Regions from separate parts of the Halomonas sp. NPDC076908 genome, predicted to be linked through region 2. Evidence: predicted binding sites of a transcription regulator. Region 2 holds the regulator's gene; each other region holds the start of a gene.
What was found. The regulator sigma-54, encoded in region 2, starts transcription at its own class of promoters, with help from an activator protein. The targets are predictions, from matches to a motif close to TGGCACNNNNNTTGCTNT.
Positions count from the first base shown of each region.

Region 1: the regulator sigma-54 is predicted to act here: its motif matches at 727-744, upstream of ACQKE4_RS03660 (amino acid ABC transporter substrate-binding protein).
Region 3: the regulator sigma-54 is predicted to act here: its motif matches at 1,524-1,541, upstream of glnL (nitrogen regulation protein NR(II)).
Region 4: the regulator sigma-54 is predicted to act here: its motif matches at 1,235-1,252, upstream of ACQKE4_RS00580 (CmpA/NrtA family ABC transporter substrate-binding protein).

Region 1 is NZ_JBNNIW010000004.1:90,333-92,526, forward strand. It holds gene ACQKE4_RS03655 (amino acid ABC transporter substrate-binding protein) at 1-573, shown strand, start outside; gene ACQKE4_RS03660 (amino acid ABC transporter substrate-binding protein) at 802-1,827, shown strand; gene ACQKE4_RS03665 (amino acid ABC transporter permease) at 1,918-2,194, shown strand, end outside.
Region 2 is NZ_JBNNIW010000006.1:86,875-89,068, forward strand. It holds gene lptB (LPS export ABC transporter ATP-binding protein) at 1-141, shown strand, start outside; gene ACQKE4_RS05270 (RNA polymerase factor sigma-54) at 265-1,680, shown strand; gene hpf (ribosome hibernation-promoting factor, HPF/YfiA family) at 1,778-2,086, shown strand; gene ptsN (PTS IIA-like nitrogen regulatory protein PtsN) at 2,091-2,194, shown strand, end outside.
Region 3 is NZ_JBNNIW010000022.1:38,707-40,900, forward strand. It holds gene ntrC (nitrogen regulation protein NR(I)) at 1-401, opposite strand, end outside; gene glnL (nitrogen regulation protein NR(II)) at 394-1,455, opposite strand; gene ACQKE4_RS13455 (DUF4124 domain-containing protein) at 1,697-2,194, opposite strand, start outside.
Region 4 is NZ_JBNNIW010000001.1:128,149-130,342, forward strand. It holds gene ACQKE4_RS00575 (ABC transporter substrate-binding protein) at 160-1,041, shown strand; gene ACQKE4_RS00580 (CmpA/NrtA family ABC transporter substrate-binding protein) at 1,419-2,194, shown strand, end outside.

The DNA of each region.
Region 1 (2,194 bases), on a different contig from region 2:
ACCCAGTCCGGCACTACCAGCGAACTTAATCTTGCCGACTACTTTCGCACCCACGGCATGACCTACGATGCGATCGTGTTTGATGCTCCCGAACAGGCGATTGCTGGTTTTGAAGCGGGTCGTTGCGACATTTTGAGTTCCGACGCTTCACAACTTTACGCTCAGCGCATGCAGCTCGCCGACCCCAATATGGCGGTAGTGTTGCCTGAAATCATCTCAAAAGAGCCGCTCGGCCCCGCGGTTCGACAAGGTGACGATCAGTGGTTCAATATTGTGAAGTGGTCACTGTTTGCAATGCTCAATGCGGAAGAACTAGACGTTACGCAAGCCAATGTCGATGAGCAGCTTGGCTCTGAAAACCCAGACGTAATGCGCCTGCTCGGCCAAGACAGTGATGTTGGCGAGCCAATGGGTATCAATCATGACTGGGCGTATCAAATTATCAAACAGGTGGGTAACTACGCGGATATTTATGAACGTAACGTCGGTGCTGACTCTGGCTTCAACATTGCCCGAGGTTTAAACGCTCTGTGGAAAGATGGTGGCATTCAATACGCTCCACCCATCCGCTAGTCCTCCACCACATAACGCAACAAACAACGACATTAGCGGCGCGCACAAAAATAGAGCAATCGTTGTCCGCTAATGTGCGTTTCTGCACCAATACTTTCGTATATAGCGCTCTTTTTGCGTTGAAAAGCGCTGAATTTGTCGACATATCCCTGTTGGCATCTTCCTTGCTAGGTTTAGTTACATGCTCCGGCATGCGTAACTATATTAATTACTTCGAGGGGAAACTAAATGTTCAATAAAAAACACTTGGCGCTGCTGGCGTCTGCTGGCTCACTTAGCTTAGCGGGAATGGCGACGGCACATGCCGACACCTTTGAAGATACTGTTAACCGTGGCGCCGTTCAGTGTGGCGTAAGTGACGGTTTGCCAGGCTTTTCAGCACCAGATGACGATGGTAACTGGCAAGGCTTGGACGTTGATGTATGCCGCGCCGTCGCCGCAGCCGTTCTTGGCGATGCCGAAGCTGTTAACTATATTTCCCTAAACGCCGTTGAGCGTTTTACCGCCCTGCAATCAGGTGAAGTAGACATTCTGTCACGCAACACTACCTGGACCACTACCCGCGACACCACCCTGGGTCTTAACTTCACCGGCGTTAACTTCTATGACGGTCAGGGCTTCATGGTTTCTCGTGATCTAGGCATTTCCAGTGCTGACGAGCTTGATGGTGCATCTATCTGTATCCAGTCCGGTACTACCACTGAATTGAACCTGGCTGACTACTTCCGTGCTAACGACATGGAGTTCGATCCGATTGTATTTGATACCTCTGAGCAAACCGTGGGTGGCTACCAAGCTGGCCGCTGTGACGTTCTGACGTCTGATACCTCTCAGTTAGCCGCACTGCGCATTCAACTAGATGACCCTGAAGCTTCCGTTATTTTGACTGACGTTATCTCCAAAGAGCCGCTGGGCCCTGTGGTTCGTCAAGGTGATGACCTTTGGTTCAACATCGTGAAGTGGTCTTTGTTCGCGATGATTAACGCAGAAGAGTATGGCGTAACTAGCGAAAACGCTGAAGAAATGCTCGACTCAGAAAACCCTGACATTGCTCGCCTGCTTGGCCAAGACGGCAACTACGGCGAAGGCATGGGCCTTGAAGCTGACTGGGCTTACAACATTGTTAGCCAAGTGGGTAACTACGCTGAAAGCTTCGAGCGTAACGTAGGTATGGACTCACCGCTTGAAATTGAACGTGGTGTTAACGCCCTGTGGAACGACGGTGGCTTCCAGTACGCTCCCCCGATTCGCTAAGCGTCTCGCTTGACCCCGGCCCGCCCCCTTTTTAGCTAAAGGCCATGGCGGGCCATCTGATTGACCTTGCGTGCAGCGGAGACGCCATCAATGTCTGTAAGACCCAACATTCGCCCCGCCGGCCACAAGCCGCCGTTCTGGCGAGACCGCGCTAAACGCGCACTTATTTTTCAGCTCATTTTAGTCGCCGTTGTTGCGGCTTTCCTGATCTACATTATCGGCAATACCCAAGACAACCTGAATGCCCGGGGGATTACCACTGGCTTTGGCTTCTTAACTAACACAGCTGGCTTTGGTATTGGTCAAACCTTAATCGAGTACTCCTCCCGAAGCAGCTATGGCCGTACGTTCATCATTGGTTTGCTCA
Region 2 (2,194 bases):
AACGTACGTGAAACCCTCGATATTTGCGATATCGCCTATATCGTAGGCGACGGCCAGATCATTGCCAGTGGCTCTCCCGAGTCAATTCTCACCAACCAGAAGGTGCGAGACGTTTATTTGGGTGCTGATTTTCGCCTCTAAGCTGTTTTTCACCTCTAATCAGTGCTCTACGATAATTTTTATACCAATGGCATGCTTATTGCACTTGCACACAGCCACCACTCGCACTAGGGTGAACCTTTCCGATTAACGAGTGGTTCTCAGATGGTCATGAAAGCTTCTCTTCAGTTGCGTATCGGCACACAGCTGACCATGACGCCTCAGTTGCAGCAGGCGATTGCCTTATTGCAACTATCAACGCTCGACCTTCGTCAAGAAATTCAGCAGGCGCTAGACGCGAACCCTATGCTGGAGCAAGAAGATGAGTTCAGCGAACAAGCTGTCAGCGAGCCTAAAGAGGAAGAGTGGTCAGAGAGTATCCCTACCGAACTTTCGGTAGACAGCGATTGGTCGGATACTTACCAAGACATGGGCAGCATGAGCGGTAGCAGCGGCGAGGGCCCTGACTTTGAGCGCCAGGCCGCAGGGCAAAGTCTCCACGGCCACCTGCTGTGGCAACTCGCCATGACCGATTTTAGTCCCCGTGAGCATTTAGTTGCGGAAAGCCTGATCGATGCGCTAGACGCCAATGGTTATTTAACCCAACCGCTTAACGACATTCGTGAAGGACTGCGCGCCCAAGGTATCGATGGCCTCAGCCAGCGCGAAATCGAGACCATACTGCTTAAACTGCAGCAGTTTGAACCTACCGGCATCTTTGCCCGCGACCTGCGCGAATGCTTAATGTTGCAGTTGGCTGCACTGCCCGATGACACACCGCTACTCGTCCCTGCCCGCCGCCTTGTCCGCCAATTTCTTGAAGCACTTGGTAAGGACGATATGCGCTTATTAAAGCGCCGCCTGGGGCTAAATGATGAGCAGCTGGGCGATGTCATCCTATTGATCCGCAGTCTCGACCCACGCCCAGGAAGCGCTTATGGCGTCACTGACGATAGCTACATCACTCCCGACTTAGTGGTGCGTCACGACAACGAAGGCTGGCATCTGGAGCTCAACCCAGAAGCCTTGCCACGACTGCGTATTCAGCCTGACTATGCAAGCTTGATTAAGCGCGCAGATAAAAGTCAGGACAATCAGTTCTTAAAAGAGCATTTACAAGAAGCGCGCTGGTTAATTAAGAGTCTTTCCAGTCGTAACGATACGCTGCTACGCGTGGGCCGCGAGATTATCACCCGCCAAATTGGCTTTTTAGAACACGGCGAAGAGGCTATGAAGCCGCTGATATTGGCAGATATTGCGGAAGCGGTAGAAATGCACGAATCGACCATATCTAGGGTGACTACCCAGAAATACATCCATACGCCCCGCGGCGTGTTCGAACTCAAATACTTTTTCTCCAGCCAAGTGAGCGGTCAAGATGGCGATAGCCACTCCAGCACCGCCATTCGAGCACGACTAAAAAAGCTGATAAACGAAGAGCCGCCTGGCAAACCCCTCTCTGATAGCCGTTTAGTGACGCTTTTAGACGAGGGTGGCATTCAGGTTGCACGCCGAACGGTAGCCAAATATCGCGAAGCCATGGGCATCCCCTCCTCTAGCGAACGCCGTCGTTTACGCTAAGGCTGTATCAATAGTAAGTAAACTCTCTACAAGGGCTTTGCAACGCGGCAAAAAGGGTTACAATCGAAGTACAGTCCGATGGATAAGGAGTACGTCAATGCAAGTTAATATCACTGGTCATCACGTAGATCTGACTGACGCCTTGCGTGACTATGTCAATGAAAAACTTGAACGTGTCGAGCGTCATTACGACAATATAACCACGGTGCAAGTCACCTTATCTGTAGAAAAAGAGCGACAGCAAGCCGCTTGTACACTGCACGCAGCAGGTGCAGATCTACATGCAGAAGCTCTCGACAGTGATATGTATGCCGCGATTGATGCTTTAGCGGATAAAATTGATCGTCAACTCGTTAAACACAAGGAAAAAGCACAAGCTCGCGCCCAAGGCGCAGGTGTGCGTTAATTCAATGACGTTGGAAACCATACTCCCCCCGGAACGCGTTCTATACGATGTGCCCGGGGGCAGCAAAAAAAGGGTGCTGGAGTTTTTCAGCACCTTTATTGCCCAAAA
Region 3 (2,194 bases), on a different contig from region 2:
GGGCGCTGGCGCTCACGGGCGTGAGCCACCGCACGGCGCACCAATGCAAGGGCCTCATCGACATCAAACGGCTTAGGCAGGTATTCAAACGCGCCGCCCTGATAAGAGGCCACTGCGCTGTCTAAATCAGAGTGCGCCGTCATGACAATAACGGGCAAATCAGGGTGTACTTCGCGTACTCTTGACATCAAATCCAGGCCATCAATGCCGGGCATGCGGATATCGGTAACTAGTACATCTGGCGGGCTTTCTAGCAAGCGTGCAAGGGCGATGTCGGCGCGTTCAATACACTCAACGTCAAGGTCGGGTTGCGCCAATGCGCGCTCCAGCACCCAGCGAATAGCGCGGTCGTCATCGACAATGACCACCCGCGCCACATCTGTACGTGTAGCCTCAGTCATGACGCTTCTCCGGTAAAATTAATACCAATGGAATCAGTAAACGAAATTCGGTATGTCCGGCTCGTGAATCGCATTCGATCAGTCCTTGATGTTGGTGCAAAATCGACTGGGCGATAGATAGCCCAAGGCCGCTGCCTTCTGCCCGACCTGACACCATGGGATAAAAGAGTGTTTCTTGCAGCGCATCGGGAATACCGGGGCCGTTGTCGATGACCGCGACCTCACTGACTAACCGGTGCCGCTCAGCGCCCAACGTGAATTGACGGCGGGCACGAGTACGCAATATCAAAAGAGGCTCAGGGGTTTGCGCATCGCTCATGGCCTGTACTGCGTTGCGAGCCACGTTGAGCACCGCTTGAATCATTTGAGATTCATCACCCGAAAGATCGGGCAAGCTTGGGTCGTAATCGCGGCTAATTTCAATACAGGGGTGTTCGGCAATTAACAGCGCCCGCACGCGCTCCAAGACCCTGTGAATATTGACGGGCTCGTGCTTAAGAATGCGGTTAGGGCCGAGCATGGAATCCACCAGATCCCGCAGCCGATCCACCTCTTCCACAATAATATGGGTGTATTCGCGCAGCGCAGGATCGTCTAAGTCCCGCTCTAATAGCTGGGCGGCGCCACGAATCCCGCCGAGGGGGTTCTTAACTTCATGGGCGAGCCCGCGGGCCAATATTTTAATGGTCTCCTGGCGGGTGGTCAGCGCCTCTTCCCGGGAGATCTGCATCAACCGGTCGCGGGGCTCCACTTCTAACAGCAGTTCATTTTCAGAGAGTGGCGTGACGGTGTAATCGACCGTAAGCGGCTCACTATTGAGCGGTGTAATACGTGCTTCACGCTGGGTGTAAGGGTGAAACGCATCCCGCGCCTTGGCCAACACATCGTCGATACTTTCATCACCGCCGAGCAAGGTATCCAGGCTGATGCCTTGCACCCGGCTAAGGCTAACCGCTAACAGCGCCTCGGCGGCAGGGTTCATCCAGCGCACACGCAGTTCGCCGTCGAGCAGCAATACCGCCGTAGTGAGATGTTCAAGCAAGCGCTGCTGCATGGTGTCGTCCTGTGAAATTGCGTCTTCCATCGCCGTTTCAGACCTACAGGTAGATGATCAGTGAGGGAAGTGCAAAAAGCGCGCCAATTACGCATAAATGCTTATTTGCACGGCTTGCGGGCAAACCAAAGGGAGGAGGTGATTCTTTTTAGCGCACATGCCGCATCAAATGCGCCCACCAATGCACTATTTTAGTGCATGACGTTTTTTAAAGCCGTCTTTAAAACAGGCGGAAAATCTTTTAGTGAACGGTAATCGTCACCGGCACGGAGCGGTGCTGCAAACGCTGTCTGCTATCTAACAGCTCTGCCTGAAGCTCATGCCGACCCGCCGTGAGCCCTGTTAACCAAAAAACATCACTGTGCAAAGCGGTCTGGCTGATTTCACCATTTACTAGAAGCCGCACCTGATGGTCTTCGCGCAGCGGTGGTGCAATCAACACTTCCACGGCGGTCATCCCCTCTTGCAACTGTGTGCCTTGCTGGGGCAGCGTAATCGTAAAGTGGTCATAGGGCATGAAGGGCTGCCCAGGGCTGCCACGCGGCCGCTCAGCGGCAGGCGTGGTCGTTTGATGGCTGGGCATGGTAGCCCTTAACGCAGGCGGTAGGCCGGGTAATGGGGCAAGCTCTAATACTTCACCGCCGCGGCCAGGGTTATCAGTAAAGGTCACGTTGCCGTGCTCATCAGTTACGCGGAAGACCGTTTGCGCGGTAGCGGTTGCCGCACTACCAGCGAACCA
Region 4 (2,194 bases), on a different contig from region 2:
TTTTAAACAATCATCACAGCAGCTCCGCCCTCAATCATTGAGGGCGGTCGCGTTTTGCGCAACATGCTGTTCCAGCACCCATTAACGACACGTCACATTTTTCCTTGAGAATATGAGAAAATATCGCATATAGAATATTTTCTCATAAAAGGAATTAGCATGAAGTCTCAGGTGATTACCGCACGATTCGCAACTACCGCTGCTGCTACGTTATTGCTTACAGCCGTTAGCGTCGCCCAAGCCAGCCAGCGCATTGCCACGTTCGATTTAGGCAGTCTGGATACGCTGGATGCGTTAGGTTTAAGCGAGCAGGTGGTAGGTGTGCCCAAATCCAGCCTACCGGACTATCTGGAGCAGTATGCAAACGATGAAGTCACCGATATTGGCGGCCTACGCTCACCAGACATCGAAGCGTTGACCGATAGCAAACCGCATTTCATTCTCTTTACTGGGCGGCAAGGCGACTGGCAACGCGAGCTCGAGGTTATTGCCCCTACTCTTAATACCAGCCTACAAGGCGACGACTATTTAACGTCATTTGACGATAACGTTCGCCAACTGGCGACGCTGTTGCACGCAGAAGAGCGCGCAGAAGAGGCGCTTAAAGTGCTTCACGCTGACATTGCAAACAAGCGCGACGCCTTAAGCGATGCACCCAGCACGCTAGTGGTGACGCACAACGGCGGTAACCTGATGTTAAACCAGCACTCTGTGGTTCACGACGTACTGGGCGTAGCAGCACTTGAGATGCCCGATAGCGTGATATCAGAAACCCGCGGTACGCGTACTTTCACACCGCTATCAGCTGACGCCATTGCCGAAATCGATCCGGAAGTTGTACTGGTCATTGACCGCAGCGCCGCCATTGGCGATGAACCCGCTGAAGCTGATGCGTTAACCCAAATGCTCTCAGATGCAGGTGCGGTAAATACCCGGGTCATTATGCTGACCCCTGCGCTATGGTATCTCTCTGGTGGTGGCCTGCAGAGCCTTCCGCTGCAGATCGAAGAAGTGACCAGCGCCTTGGTAGCACAACCATAATTCACTGGGGTATTTTGCTCGTCTCAGGCAATTTTAAGCCTGGGACATTGCCCTTTTGGTGCATGTCTATGAAAACCGCACCATTTCTACGTTGCATTGCACAACAATCGATAACAGGCTTTTCTCCTGCCATTACCATTACTTTTAACAACCCATTGAAAGATGGATGTTTACTGCAATTTGTTAGGCGTATTGGCATACAAGCTGCAGCATGCTAATCACCTGAGCCAACGTAGGTTCAGCTCAGAACGATTAGTAAACAGACAACGGCGTCTGCAATGGTCTTCACTTAATTAAGTGAGGACTTAATTGCAGACGCCGTTTTTGCGTTTAAAAAGACGTTTTCAAACGACGCTTTAAAAGACAGGTAACGTGCAATGAGCAAAAAAATCTCTCACTCTCCAGAACGTCGCCACTTTCTCAAAAGCTCCGCGACTGTTGTCGGTGGCTCGGCACTGCTTAGCAGCTTGCCGGTTAGCTGGGCTTTCGCGAATGGAACACCGGAAACGACTGCCGCAAAGTTAGGATTTATTGCCCTGACTGATGCCGCGCCGCTATTTGTTGCCGATGAAAAGGGATTTTTCGCCAAGCATGGCATGACCAATGTGGAGGTGCTTAAACAGTCCTCCTGGGGCACTACCCGTGACAACCTAGTGTTGGGCTCACAGCGAAATGGCATTGATGGAGCGCATATTCTAACGCCGATGCCTTATTTAATGAGCGCGGGGGCCATTACACCCAATAACCACCCCGTACCGATGAACGTTTTGGCGCGCTTAAACCTTAACGGCCAATGTATCTCGGTGGGCAGTGAGTACGCCGATTTAGAGGTAGCGCTGGATACGAGTGAATTCGCCCAGGCGCTAGCCACTAAACGCAGTGGTGGTAACGAAGTGAGTGCCGCCATGACATTCCCTGGTGGCACCCATGATATGTGGATTCGCTACTGGATGGCAGCGGGCGGCATCGACCCTAACCGCGATATTTCCACGATCACCATTCCGCCAGCTCAAATGGTTGCCAATATGCGCGTAGGCAGCATGGATACTTTTTGCGTCTGTGAGCCGTGGAACCATCAATTGATTAATCAGGGCATCGGCTATACCGCCAACACCACTGGCGAACTCTGGAACGACCACCCAGAGAAAGCCTT